DNA from 3 places in the Bradyrhizobium sp. A11 genome. Region 2 is predicted to be linked to each of the others. Evidence: predicted binding sites of a transcription regulator. Region 2 holds the regulator's gene; each other region holds the start of a gene.
The links. Region 2 encodes LexA, which represses DNA repair genes until DNA is damaged. Its sites were predicted from a motif close to TGTTCNNNNTGTGTTCNG; they were not measured.

Region 1: the regulator LexA is predicted to act here: its motif matches at 1,601-1,618, upstream of WI560_RS09670 (putative DNA modification/repair radical SAM protein).
Region 3: the regulator LexA is predicted to act here: its motif matches at 2,869-2,886, upstream of WI560_RS02495 (DNA recombination protein RmuC).

Annotation. Positions count from the first base shown of each region.
Region 1 covers NZ_CP149509.1:2,092,916-2,097,315, reverse strand. The annotation lists gene WI560_RS09680 (DNA polymerase Y family protein) at 1-851, opposite strand, end outside; gene WI560_RS09675 (ImuA family protein) at 748-1,536, opposite strand; gene WI560_RS09670 (putative DNA modification/repair radical SAM protein) at 1,699-2,934, shown strand; gene WI560_RS09665 (UdgX family uracil-DNA binding protein) at 2,934-4,376, shown strand; gene WI560_RS09660 (M20 aminoacylase family protein) at 4,378-4,400, opposite strand, start outside.
Region 2 covers NZ_CP149509.1:3,117,530-3,121,929, forward strand. The annotation lists gene WI560_RS14355 (ComEC/Rec2 family competence protein) at 1-977, shown strand, start outside; gene WI560_RS14360 (hypothetical protein) at 985-1,419, opposite strand; gene WI560_RS14365 (hypothetical protein) at 1,507-1,653, opposite strand; gene lexA (transcriptional repressor LexA) at 1,811-2,512, opposite strand; gene glp (gephyrin-like molybdotransferase Glp) at 2,688-3,899, opposite strand; gene WI560_RS14380 (hypothetical protein) at 4,108-4,314, opposite strand.
Region 3 covers NZ_CP149509.1:548,304-552,703, forward strand. The annotation lists gene WI560_RS02485 (hypothetical protein) at 1-9, shown strand, start outside; gene WI560_RS02490 (MFS transporter) at 143-1,498, opposite strand; gene WI560_RS02495 (DNA recombination protein RmuC) at 1,638-2,837, opposite strand; gene def (peptide deformylase) at 3,009-3,536, shown strand; gene fmt (methionyl-tRNA formyltransferase) at 3,677-4,400, shown strand, end outside.

The DNA of each region.
Region 1 (4,400 bases), 1.0 Mb from region 2:
CCCTGCTTCTCCATGGACGCGATCAACGTGTCGGCCAGGCGCGACAGTGTCATCGCGATCATGGTGTCGGTTGCGATCGGCTCGGCGAAGCGCTTCTCGACGATGTAGTCGGGCAGCGGCTTGCGCGGGCTGATCGGCGCATCGCCCTGCCCCAGCGCATGCGCGAGCAGCGTGGAGAACCGGGCGCCGAACCGCGCCGTGATCTCGCTTCGTGTGCGCGAGGCGACGTCGCCGATGGTCTTCAGGCCGGCGCGGCGCAAGCCAGTGGTGATGGCTTCGCCCGCACCGAGCGCGGACACCGGAAACCGCTCGATCGCCGCCGCCTCGCCGCCATCGGCGACGATGCTGCCGGAAGCCTGCCGCGTCAGCGTACGCGCGCAGACCGACGTGCCGGCGATCGCCGCACCGACGGCAAAGCCCTGCCGGCCGAGCGCACGAACCAGCGTCGTGAGCAGCGCAACCTCGCCGCCGAACAGATGCGCGCAGCCGGTGATGTCGAGGAACAGCCCGTGCGGCGGATCGAGCGCCACCAGCGGCGTGAAGCGGTCGCACCAATCGGCGATATCGCTGAGCGTCTTGGCATCGGCCGCGACATCGGCGTCGAACACTTTCAAGTCCGGACACATCGCCCGTGCATTGGCCAAGGGTTGGCCGATGTACAGGCCGAGGCGCTCGGCGGTCTCGTCCAGCGCATGGATCACCAGCGCATTGTTGTCCTTGATGACGACGATGCTCGGATGCGTGGATTCACCCAGTCCGGCGCTGCCAAGGAACCGCTGAATCCGGTCGATGGGCAGACGCGGCAGCCACAGGCTGAGAATACGTCGACGGCTCACTGAACTGGCACTCATCACAATTCCATTCCATGATCCACCGGCCGCAGGGGCCATGACGATTGCGCAAGAGCTCAGCATCGAAGCGCGGCGCGCCCCAAACGCTCCACACAGGTCCCGGCGGCGAATGCGCCGCGCGCAGCATCCATCGCGTCTCCGCGGTGGAGGGTAGCGGTTGCGCGGCCATGCGCAGCATCAGGCCGGTGACGCCGGAGCCTTGCGCGGCCAGCGTCAGCTTGCGGCTCGCCACCAGATCGAACTGCCTGGTCTCGCCCCAGAGCTCGAGCACGACGGCGCCCAGCGCGTCGCAGGCAAGCGCATCGGCCGAGGTTCGCAGCGCGCTCTCGACATCGGCGGCGCGGACCATCACCACGCGGCGCGGATCGAGGCCGAGCTCTTTGAGCCCGCTCATCGATAGCGCGCCGGTTTCTATTTCCGAAAAATCCTGCCGCACCCACAGCAGCGGCTTGCGTGCCGTCACGCGCCCCGCAAGCCCCATCACAAAACCCGTTGCGGCCACGCCCTGGCGCCCCTCGCAAAACACCTCGTGGATCGCCGCACGCGCGAGCCCGCCCTTCAGCGCGTCGTCGATCCCGCTGTGGCCGAGCGCCACCCGATCGTGCTGATGCACGATCTCCGCCGTCTCGATGCGCTCGATCTGGCCGCGCAAGATCGCAAGCGCGCTCATACGTGCGCCGCTCATGCTCGCCGCTCCTTCAGGAATTGGTGCCGTGGCCTTCAAAAGAAGAACCAGCGGCTGGCTCATTTGTTCATGATATGTTCTAATATAAAGCTAACGGCGCGCGGAGAGTCAATCGAATTGGCGCGCTTTCGGATTCATCAGCGGAATCAATGGGATTTAGACATGGACGTGCAACGTAAGCTGGAGATCCTGGCCGATGCCGCCAAGTATGACGCGTCCTGCGCCTCCAGCGGCACCGAGAAGCGGGATTCAAGCGACGGCAAGGGCATGGGCTCGACCGCGCCCGGCATGGGCATCTGCCATTCCTATGCGCCGGACGGACGCTGCATCTCCCTGCTCAAGGTGCTGCTGACCAACGCCTGCAATTACGACTGTCTCTATTGCATCAACCGCGCCTCCTCGAACGTGCCGCGCGCCCGCTTCACCATCGAGGAGGTGGTCAAGCTGACGCTCGACTTCTACCGGCGCAATTACATCGAGGGCCTGTTCCTCTCCTCCGGCATCATCCGCAGCCCCGACTACACCATGGAGCAGGTGGTGAGCGTCGCGCGAAAGCTGCGCGAGGAGCATCACTTCCGCGGCTACATCCACCTGAAGACCATTCCCGAGGCCGACGATACGCTGATCGCGGAAGCCGGCAAATATGCCGACCGCCTCTCCATCAACATCGAGATGCCGCAGGAAACCAGCCTGCAGCAATTCGCGCCCGAGAAGGACGTGCGCGCGATCCGCCGCACCATGGGCCGGCTGCGGCTGAAGCTTGACGAGGCCGAGGAGAACCGCGCAACGAGAACGAAGGCCAAGCCGCAGCGCTTCGCGCCGGCCGGCCAGAGCACGCAGATGATCGTCGGCGCCGACAGCGCCTCCGACCACACCATTCTCCACACCAGTTCAAATCTCTACGGCTCATACAAGTTGAGGCGGGTCTACTATTCCGCCTTCAGCCCGATCCCGGACGCCAGCCGCGCCTTGCCGCTGGTGCAGCCGCCCTTGCTGCGCGAGCACCGGCTCTACCAGGCCGACTGGCTGATGCGGTTCTACGGCTTCGATGTCGCGGAGATCGTCGACGACAGCGCGATGCTGCCGCTCGAGATTGATCCAAAGCTCGCCTGGGCGCTGCGTCACCGCGACCGCTTTCCGCTCGACGTCAACCGCGCCAGCCGTGAGGAGCTGCTGCGCGTGCCGGGCTTCGGCACCAAGGCGGTCGAACGCATCATCGCGGCGCGGCGCACCACCACCATCCGCCTCGCCGATCTCGCGCGGCTGCATGTGCCCCGCAACAAGGCGATGCCGTTCATCGTCCTCAGCGATCACCGGCCGTCGCCACACCATCTTGACGACGCGCGGCTGATCGAACGGTTCAAACCGAAGGCAACGCAACTGGGGTTTGGCTTCTGATGCAGTACATCATCCTCGATACCGAAACCGATTTCGACGGCTGGCGCAAAGCCGCGCGCAGCCTCGTGCTTCACCACGTGCCGCCCAGCGATGTCACCTGGACCGTGCAAGGCGGTGAAGCAGACTTGTTCGCCCCGCCCGCGCCATCACCGATCCTCGAGGTGAACGACAGCACCTTCACCGTGTCAGGCAAATTCATCGAGCTTGCGAAAGCAGCGATCCTGCACCGCGATCCCGAGCGCTTCGCCATCCTCTATCGGCTGCTGTTTCGGCTGAAGGACAATCACGATCTCGTCGAGGTTGCGACCGACCCTGACGTTGCGCAAGTCACCGCCATGGCGAGAGCGGTCCATCGCGACGAGCACAAGATGCATGCCTTCGTGCGCTTCCGCGAGATCGGCAGGGAACGCGAGGCGCATTACGTCGCCTGGTTCGAGCCGGAGCATCACATCGTCGAGCTCGCCGCGCCGTTCTTCGCAAAACGCTTTGCCGACATGCCCTGGTCGATCCTGACTCCCGACCTCTGCGCGCATTGGAATGGCCATTCGCTTTCGTTCACGCCGGGCGTCAGCAAGAGCGAGGCGCCAAGCGAAGACCGGCTCGAGGAAACCTGGCGGCGCTACTACGCCAGCATCTTCAATCCGGCGCGGCTCAAGGTGAAGGCAATGCAGGCCGAGATGCCGAAGAAATACTGGAGGAACCTGCCCGAGGCTTCGATCATTAAGCCCCTGATCGAGGACGCCGAGCGCATGACCGGTGCTATGATCGCCAATGCCGCAACCGATCCGCACAAGCCCCAGAAGCGGCCGGAGGCTCCGATGAAACGCAAGCCCGCTGCCGACGATCTCGAAGCGCTCCGCGAGGAAGCCGCGCATTGCCGCGCCTGCCATCTCTACAAGGACGCGACCCAAACCGTGTTCGGCGAAGGCCCGAAGTCCGCCAACATCATGCTGGTCGGTGAGCAGCCCGGCGACAAGGAAGACCTCGCCGGCCATCCCTTCGTCGGCCCGGCCGGCCAGATGCTAGACCGTGCGCTGGAGGAGGCCGGCGTCGACCGCAAGAAGGTCTACGTCACCAACGCGGTCAAGCACTTCAAATTCGTGCCGCGCGGAAAGATCCGCCTGCACCAGAAGCCGAATACGCCGGAGATCCGCGCCTGCCGGCAATGGTACAAACGCGAAGTTGCGGCGATCCAGCCCGAACTGATCGTGGCGATGGGGGCAACCGCCGCGCAAAGCGTGTTCGGCAAGATCACCCCGATCGGCAAGAACCGCGGCCGCCTCATCGAGCTTCCCGAGGGGCGAAAAGCGCTGGTGACGGTGCATCCGTCCTATCTGCTGCGGCTGCCCGATCCGGAAGCCAAGGCGCTGGAATATCGGCGCTTTGTCGAGGACCTGAGGATCGCCGCGAGCTTGCAGAAGAAGGCGGCGCGCGCCGCGTGAACTACGACGCCGCCAGCTGTTCCT
Region 2 (4,400 bases):
CGACCGCACGCGTCGCGCTGTGGGGCGGCCGCGAGATCGCGATGTTGTTCCTGGCCTCGCTGATCGCGGGGCTTGCGACCACGCCCTATGCCGCCTTCCACTTCCATCGCGTCACGCCCTATGGCGTGCTCGCTAATCTCGGGGCGATGCCGGTGGTCTCAGTGCTGGTGATGCCAGCGGGGCTGTTGGGATTGCTCGCAGCGCCGTTCGGGCTCGATGGCGTGTTCTGGTGGCTGATGGGCCTGGGCATCGACTGGATGGTCGCGGTCTCGCGCTGGGTCGCGGCATTGCCGGGCGCGGTCGGCCGCATCCCGGCGTTCGGCATCGCGCCGCTGATCGCCGCGAGCCTCGGCATCATCCTGATGGGTCTGTTGCGCACGCCCTTGCGCTGGTGCGGTGCCGTGGTGCTGCTGGCGTCCATCGCCTGGGGCCTATCGGCACGGCAGCCTGATGTCCTGATTGCCGGGGACGGCGCCAGCGTCGCGGTGCGGGGCGGGGACGGGCGTCTGCACCTGATCAGGGCGGGCAAGGACAGTTTCCTGCTGAAGGAATGGCTGGCGGCCGACGCCGATCCGCGCGATGCCGCCAGCAGCACGTTGGCCGAGGGAGTGTCGTGCGACGAGGCCGGCTGCGTGACGCCGCTCGCCGATGGACGCCTGGTCGCGCTGGCCTCGCGCATCGAAGCGCTGGCGGACGATTGCAGCCGCGCCGCGCTGGTGGTGACGTCGCGGCCCGCGCCGCCCGATTGCGCGGCGATGGTGGTGGATCGGCAGCGGCTCGCTCGCCAGGGCGCGCTGGCGTTGACACGGCATGGCGACGGATTTGCGGTTGAGGCGGTCAAGGCGAGAGGTGCAAACCGCCCCTGGTCGCCGGCAGTCGCCGGCGAGGGCGATTTCGAAGGAGCCCTCATGCCGAAGGCGGCTCCGCGCGTCCGCGACGCAACGCCGTCGGAGGCCGATCTTCAGGCCGAGGACTGAGCTTTGATCAGCCGATCGGCAGGCGCGTGACCGGCGGCCGACTGTCGGCGATGATCTCAGGCTTGTGCTCGCGCTCGCCGACCGGCTGCGTCACCGGCAGCTGCAGCACGGTTGCGCGCTGGCCTTCGACCAGCTGAGTCACCAGCACGTATTTGCCGTCAGGAAATTCGATCGCGTCGTGATGGCGATCGGGAATGTGCGGATCGATCTTGCCGAACTTGCCGACGCGGGAGTTGACGGTGCGCGTCCAGATCCAGCGGTTGTCGTAACGGACGTTGTCGGCGAAGGCGAGCTCCGTCCCCGGCAGCAGGCAGACCGCAACGGAGAGATCGGCTTCGGAGGCGAAGCCGCGCGTCGAGGTGCCGCGGAAGGTTGTCGTGACGATCGTCTCGCCGACTTCGGCGGGACGCGTTGCGACGGCATGCAGGCTGTAGTCACACATCGGGTGCTCCTCATGCGAAGATAGCGACCCGCGTCTCGTCGAGGCGCAGGCCTCAATCAGAGTGGAAGCCTGCAACGCTCTGCTTGGTTATGGGCAAATCTGCGGCTCGCGTCCGCAGCGCGCGATCACATTATCTTTCCCGGATTCGATAGGAACAAACATCGCATCCTTGCATTTGGCCGGCGTATCGGCGCTGCCGGCACGCGCAGGGCTATCGCGTGTGGCGATGGTCACCAGCCGCCTCCACAGCGTCATGGCCGGGCTTGTCCCGGCCATCCACGCCTTCCACGCAGCACAATGAACGTGGATGCCCGGGACAAGCCCGGGCATGACGACCTCTGCAAAATTCAAATGCGATTGCCGAAGCGCGCCCGGCGCTTGATGCTCGGTATCAGTACTTCCGGTAAAGCCCGATCAGCTTGCCCTGAATCTTCACGCGGTTCGGCGGCAGGATGCGCACCTCATAAGCGGCATTGGCCGGCTCGAGTGCGATCGAGGCGCCGCGGCGGCGGAAGCGCTTGAGCGTGGCCTCCTCGTCGTCGATCAGCGCCACCACGATGTCGCCGGTATCGGCGCTCTCGTTGCGCTGGATCAGCGCCATGTCGCCGTCGAGGATGCCGGCTTCCACCATGGAATCGCCGCGCACTTCGAGCGCGTAGTGCTCGCCCGAGCCGAGCATGTCGGGCGGCACGCTGATGGTGTGGCTGCGGGTCTGCAACGCCTCGATCGGCGTGCCGGCCGCGATACGGCCCATCACGGGCACCGCCACCGGCCGCTCACCCTCGTCCATGGAGGGGCTGGAGCTCGTGCGAACCTTGCCGAGATTGCCCTCGATGACGCTCGGCGTGAAGCCGCGCCGGGCGCCGGCGGCAGCCTGGAGCTCGGGCAGCTTGATCACTTCGATGGCGCGTGCGCGGTTGGGCAGGCGGCGGATGAAGCCACGCTCCTCGAGCGCGGTGATCAGGCGGTGGATGCCCGACTTCGAGCGCAGGTCGAGCGCATCCTTCATCTCGTCGAAGGAGGGCGGCACACCGCTTTCCTTCAAACGTTCGCTGATGAACCTCAGAAGCTCGTATTGTTTGCGAGTTAACATCTCGACCAAAGTCCCCCGGTTGATGTCGTTCGATTCCGAGACGATGAGTTCAGCGATAAGTCGCTACATGCTCGAAACAAATCATGAACGGACACTATATGTTCGATACATGTTCCGCAACTGCTTAATTTACCGTGAACGGCGGCGATCTCGCGGAATGCGTGTGGCCGTGCACTCAGACGGGGAGACGCAGCACCTCGCAAGGGCTGCCCGCCTCGGCCTTCGGCGCGAACGGTGCGCGCACGAGAAGTACCTGTGCCGCAGCAAGATTCGCAAGCAGAGAGGAATCCTGATGGCTGACGGGAACGGCGACTTGCGCACCATCGTCGCGCAGTTCCAGGCGCGCGCGCAGATAATCCTCGCGCTGGTCGTTGGCGCCGAGATCCTTGCCCAGCACGGCGCGCTCGCGGCGATGATGAATCACTGAACGGCCCGACAAGGCGCGAATCAACGGCACCATGAACAGGAATGCGCACACGTAGGACGACACGGGATTGCCGGGCAGGCCGATCACGCGCATCGCTCCGAGCCGTCCGTGCATCATCGGCTTGCCGGGCCGGATCGCGATCTTCCAGAACGCCATCGAGATGCCTTCGCCCCGCAGCGCCTGCTGGACCAGATCATGGTCGCCGACCGATGCGCCGCCGGTCGTGATCAGGATGTCAGCACCGCACTCGCGGGCGCGGCGGATACCGGCGGAGGTGGCCTGCAGCGTGTCGGCGGCGACACCGAGGTCGATGGTCTCGGCGCCCTCGCTGCGGGCGAGCGCGTGCAGGGCGTAGCCGTTGGAATAGACGATCTGGCCGTGCCCGGGCGTGGTGCCCGGCCTCACCAGCTCGTCGCCGGTGGCGAGGATCGCAACCTTGGGACGGCTGCATACCGCGAGGTCGGGATGATTCATCGCCGCTGCAAGCGCGAGATCGCGCTCCGTCAGGCGGGTTCCCTTGCGCAGGAGCACGTCACCCTCGCGGAAATCGACGCCGGCCGGGCGGACGTGCCGTCCGGCGATCGCGGCTTCCTTGATGGTGACGCTGTTGCCGTCCGCGACAGTGTCCTCCTGGATCACGACCGCGTCCGCTCCGTCCGGGATGACGCCGCCGGTGAAGATCCGCACGGCTTCGCCGGCGCCAACCGCTCTCGTGAAAGGACGGCCGGCTGCGATCTCGCCGATCACCGTCAGCCGGGAATCGACCGTTGCCGCATCGGCCGCGCGCACGGCGTAGCCGTCCATCGCCGACATCGCCTGCGGCGGCTGCGTGCGGCGCGCCGCGACGTCATGCGCGAGCACGCGGTGATAGGCCTCGTCGAGCGAAACCATCTGTTCAGGCAGCGGCTCTGCACCTGCCAGCACCGCAGCAAGGGCGTCGGAAACCGGCATCAGGGCCACGGGCGAAACTCCTGCTCGCACATCGTTCAATGGGGCGGCGAGAGTTCTAGCTGACTGCAGACGCGAGGCAAAGCAGCACGCAGGATGATCTATCCTGCGTGCTCTCCGAGATCGAGCAAGTGCAAGTTCGCACACGTGATTCTAAAGGCGAAACGGCCGGCATGACCCTGGCCAACACTGAGCTGGCCAGCGCGCCCCGCTCATGTGTTCAAGGTGCCGTGGGATCGTCCGGGCTGATGTCCCATGCGACGTCGGGAGGTTTGGGGCCTTGGTCCTTGTCGGGGAGCGGATCGGCCTGCGATTTCAGGTCCGCAGCCTTGCTGATCAGCTTGGCGGAAAGCTCGGAATCCGAGGTGGTTCTGGCGAACTCAAGCAACAGAGAGGCTTGCTTGGTGAGGTAGGTTTTGCCCAGCACGTCGATCAGTCCCAATGTAGAAGTCCCAACGGACTCATGAGTCCGAAGGGTGGTATTCCGTTCCGGGAACTCTGTATAAAAATGCA
Region 3 (4,400 bases), 2.6 Mb from region 2:
AAGCAGTAGGGCGGCGATGCGCACCGCGCTCTCTCTGCCGTCATTGCGAGGAACTCTTGTGACGAAGCAATCCAGACTGCCTCTGCGGTGACAGTCTGGATTGCTTCGCTTCGCTCGCAATGACGAAAGAGAGACGTGAGGGTTACACCCGCACCTGCTCCAACGTTTCGAAATGCCCACGCTTCTGCAGCCACGCCAGCAGCATCAGGCTCGGAATGGCGACGAGGACGGAGATCGCGAAGAACATCGGCCAGCCCGTCGCCTTCGCCAGATAGCCCGCACCCGACGATAAATAGGTGCGTCCCACGGCGGCGAGCGCCGTCAGCAGCGCATACTGGGTCGCGGTATGCAGCGGGTTCTGGCACAGCGCCGACAGATAGGCGACGAAGATCACGGTGCCGATGGCGTTGCAGAAATTATCCGAGGTGATGGCGAGGGTCAGCGCCCATTCATTGACGCCGACCAGCGCCAGCCATGAGAATGACAGGTTGGACATCGCCTGGACGATGCCGCCGATCCACAGGCTCGTGGCCAGCGAATAGCGCCGGGCCACGAAGCCGCCGGCAAAGCCGCCGGCCAAGGTCGCCACGATGCCGACGCCCTTGACGATCACGGCATAGTCGTTCCGCGTGAAGCCGATGTCGATCACGAACGGCACGGTCATGTTGCCGGAAAACGCGTCGGTGAACTTGAACAGCACGACGAAGGCGAGCACGACCCATGCTTCCTTGCGTCGCAGGAATTCCGAGAACGCGCCCAGCGCCGCATGGAACACCCGCGTGAGCGCGTCCTCGTCCCGCGTGGCGGCTTCGGCGCGTCCGGATTGTGCGGGCTCGGTGGCGGCCAGGGCCGTCGCCGTGCCGATCAGCACCAGCGCCGCCATCACCACATAGCCCCACATCCAGGCGGCGCCACGGGGGACGATCGCTTCGAAGCCGGTGACGATGAACAAGGCGCCCGCGGTCGATATCAGCATGCCGATGCGATAGGCGGCGACATAGGCCGCCATGCCGGCGGCCTGCTCGCTTTCGGGCAGGCTCTCGACGCGGAAGGCGTCGACCACGATGTCCTGCGTCGCGGACATCGTCGCAACCAAGAGCGCACCAAGCGCGACGAACAGCGGCGAGCGCGCCGGATCGGTCAGTGCCAGCAGCAGGATCGCGCCGATCAGCAGCAATTGCGAGAACACCAGCCATCCACGCCGGCGGCCGAAGCTGCGCGTGAAGAACGGGACATGCAGGGCATCGACCAGAGGCGCCCAGAGGAACTTGAGCGTGTACGGCGTTCCAACCAGTGCAAACAGCCCGATCGTTCCGAGATCGACCCCCGCCTCGGCCATCCACACCAGCAGCGTCGAGCCCGACAGCGCCAGCGGCAGCCCTGAGGAGAAGCCGAGAAACAGCACGATCAGCACCCGCGGCTGCAGGTAAACGGCAAGGCTGTCGCGCCAGGAGGTTGCAGGAGCGGCAGCGGGCGAAGTCGCGTCGGGTGCAGTCATGGGGTGGTGTTAGCAGATTCTGGGGGCGCTGCCTCTGCCACAAAGCTCGTCATGCCCGGGCTTGTCCCGGGCATCCACGTTCTAGTGTCGCCGGAAAGCCGTGGATGGCCGGGACAAACCCGGCCATGACGACATAATCTCACTCCCCCGCCTGGAGCTTGCGCGGAAACAGCTCGCCTGCGGCCGTCGCCACCAGCCGCGGTCCCTCCGGGGCGTCGCTCTTGCTGAAATCGAGCTCCTCGATGCGTCCCGCGCGCTTCTCGATCTTGTCGGCGGAGATCAGCACCTGGCGGACGTCCTCGTTCACGTCGGCGAAATGCTTCTGCAGCTTCAGCACGCGGTCGCGCAGCCGGCCGAGATCGTCGCCGAGCTTGATCACCTCGGTGCGGATCTGGTCGGCGGCATCGCGCATGCGCGCATCCTTCATGATCTGCTGCATCACCTGGATCGCAAGCATCAGAAGCGAGGGCGAGACCAGCACGACGCGGGCGCGATAGGCCTTCTGAATCACGTCGTCGAAACCGTCATGGATTTCGGCGTAGACCGATTCCGACGGCACGAACATCAGCGCCATCTCCTGGGTCTCGCCGGCGACGAGATATTTTTCGGCGATGTCGCTGACATGCTTCATCACGTCGCCGCGCAGCCGCTGCGTGGCGAGGCGCTTCTCCTCGTCGGTGCGGGCATCGTGCAGTGCCGTCATCGCCTCCAGCGGAAATTTGGCGTCGATGCAGAGCGGGCGCTGGTCGGGCAGGAACACGACGCAGTCCGGCCTCTTGCCGGTCGAGAGCGTGAACTGGAACTCGTAGGAGCCTTTGGGGAGACCGTCCTGGACGATCGCCTCCATCCGCGCCTGACCGAAGGCGCCGCGCGACTGCTTGTTGGAGAGCACGTCGCGCAAGGTGGTCACTTGGGTGGTGAGGTCGGTGAGATTCTTGTGCGCGCTGTCGATGATGCCGAGCCGCTCGTGCAGCGCGCGCAGGCTCTCCATGGTGTTGCGGGTCGAATGTTCCATGGACTGGCCGACACGATGCGTCACCGAATCCAGCCGCTCGTTGACCGCGCGTGCCATCTCGGCCTGGCGGCCGGCCAGCGCCTGGGTCATGGCGTCGACCCGGCCGGAGGATTCGCTCTGGGCCCGCAGCACCTCGCTCAGACGCTCCTCGAGCTCGTCGGCCCGGATCGCGTGCGCCATGGCGAGTTCCGCGCCGCGCCGCCCGGACCGCGCGATCACGACCGCAATCACCACCAGCAGGATGAGAACCAGGGCGCCGAAGCCGATCAGCGCGTCCACGACGCGCACCGGCCAGTCGCCGAGCATGAAAATGATGTCGTTCATGCCGACCCTTCTAGCCGATTCGCCCGGGCATACGAACGAATAGCGAACATCTATGGTGAATGCTCCGTTAATTTTTATGGTTAACGAAACCTGAAGTTTTATGGTTAGCGAGGGGTTAACACGGTTCCTGGCTGCATTGACCGCATCGGGCATGGGGCTTAAATCGCGGCCATGGCCCTCAGAGAAATCATCATCCTGCCCGACAAGCAGCTGCGCCTGGTCTCCAAGCCGATCGAAAAGGTCACGGCCGAGATCCGCAAGCTTGCCGACGACATGTTCGAGACCATGTACGACGCGCCCGGCATCGGCCTCGCCGCGATCCAGGTCGCGCAGCCGCTCCGGCTGATCACCATGGACCTCGCCAAGCGCGACGAGAACGGCGAGACCAAGCCGCTGCCCCGCGTCTTCATCAACCCCGAGATCATCGCCGCCTCCGAGGAGCTGTCGACTTACGAGGAAGGCTGCCTCTCGATCCCCGAATATTACGAGGAGGTCGAGCGCCCGGCGAAGGTGCGCGTGCGCTTCACCGATCTCGACGGCAAGGTGCACGAGGAGGACGCCGAGGGCCTCTACGCCACCTGCATCCAGCACGAGATCGACCATCTCAACGGCGTGCTGTTCGTCGATTATCTCTCCAAGCTCAAGCGCGACCGCGTCATGAAGAAGTTCGAGAAGGCCGCCAAGCGGGCCGGCGAGTAGGCCACGTCCTCCGCCGTCATGCCCGGCTTTGTGCCGGGCATCCACGTTCTTTGCCGCTCCGAGCAGGAAGAACGTGGATGGCCGGGACAAGCCCGGCCATGACGAGTACCTTGCTCGTTGTTCGAGGATTGTCTCGTCACATGCCCCTCCGCCTGATCTTCATGGGCACGCCCGATTTCTCCGTGCCGACGCTGCTCGAGCTGGTCGCGCATGGCCACGAGATCGTGGCGGTCTACACCCGTGCGCCGAAGCCGGGCGGGCGGCGCGGGCTGCAATTGCAGCCGACCCCGGTCGAGGAGGCCGCGCGAAAGCTCGGCGTGCCCGTGCTGACGCCGAAGACGCTGAAGACCCAGGAGGCGCTCGATGAGTTCAGTGCGTTCGAGGCGGATGCCGCCGTCGTTGTCGCCTACGGCATGATCCTGCCGCAGGCGATCCTCGATGCGCCGAAGCTCGGCTGCTACAATCTGCATGCCTCGCTGCTGCCGCGCTGGCGCGGCGCGGCGCCGATCAACCGCGCGATCATGGCCGGCGATGCCGAGAGCGGCGTGATGGTGATGAAGATGGATGTCGGTCTCGATACCGGCGACGTCGCCATGGCCGAGCGGCTCGCGATCACGGACAACATGACGGCGGCGGAGCTGCACGATCGGCTCTCGCGTCTCGGTGCCGATCTGATGGTGCGGGCGATGGCCGCGCTCGATCGCGGCGGGCTCCAGCTCAGGAAGCAGAGCGAGGACGGCGTCACCTATGCCGCCAAGATCGACAAGGCCGAGGCGCGGATCGACTGGCGCAAGCCGGCGCGCGAGGTGCTGCGCCACATTCACGGCCTGTCGCCGTTTCCCGGCGCCTGGGCCGAGCTGGAGA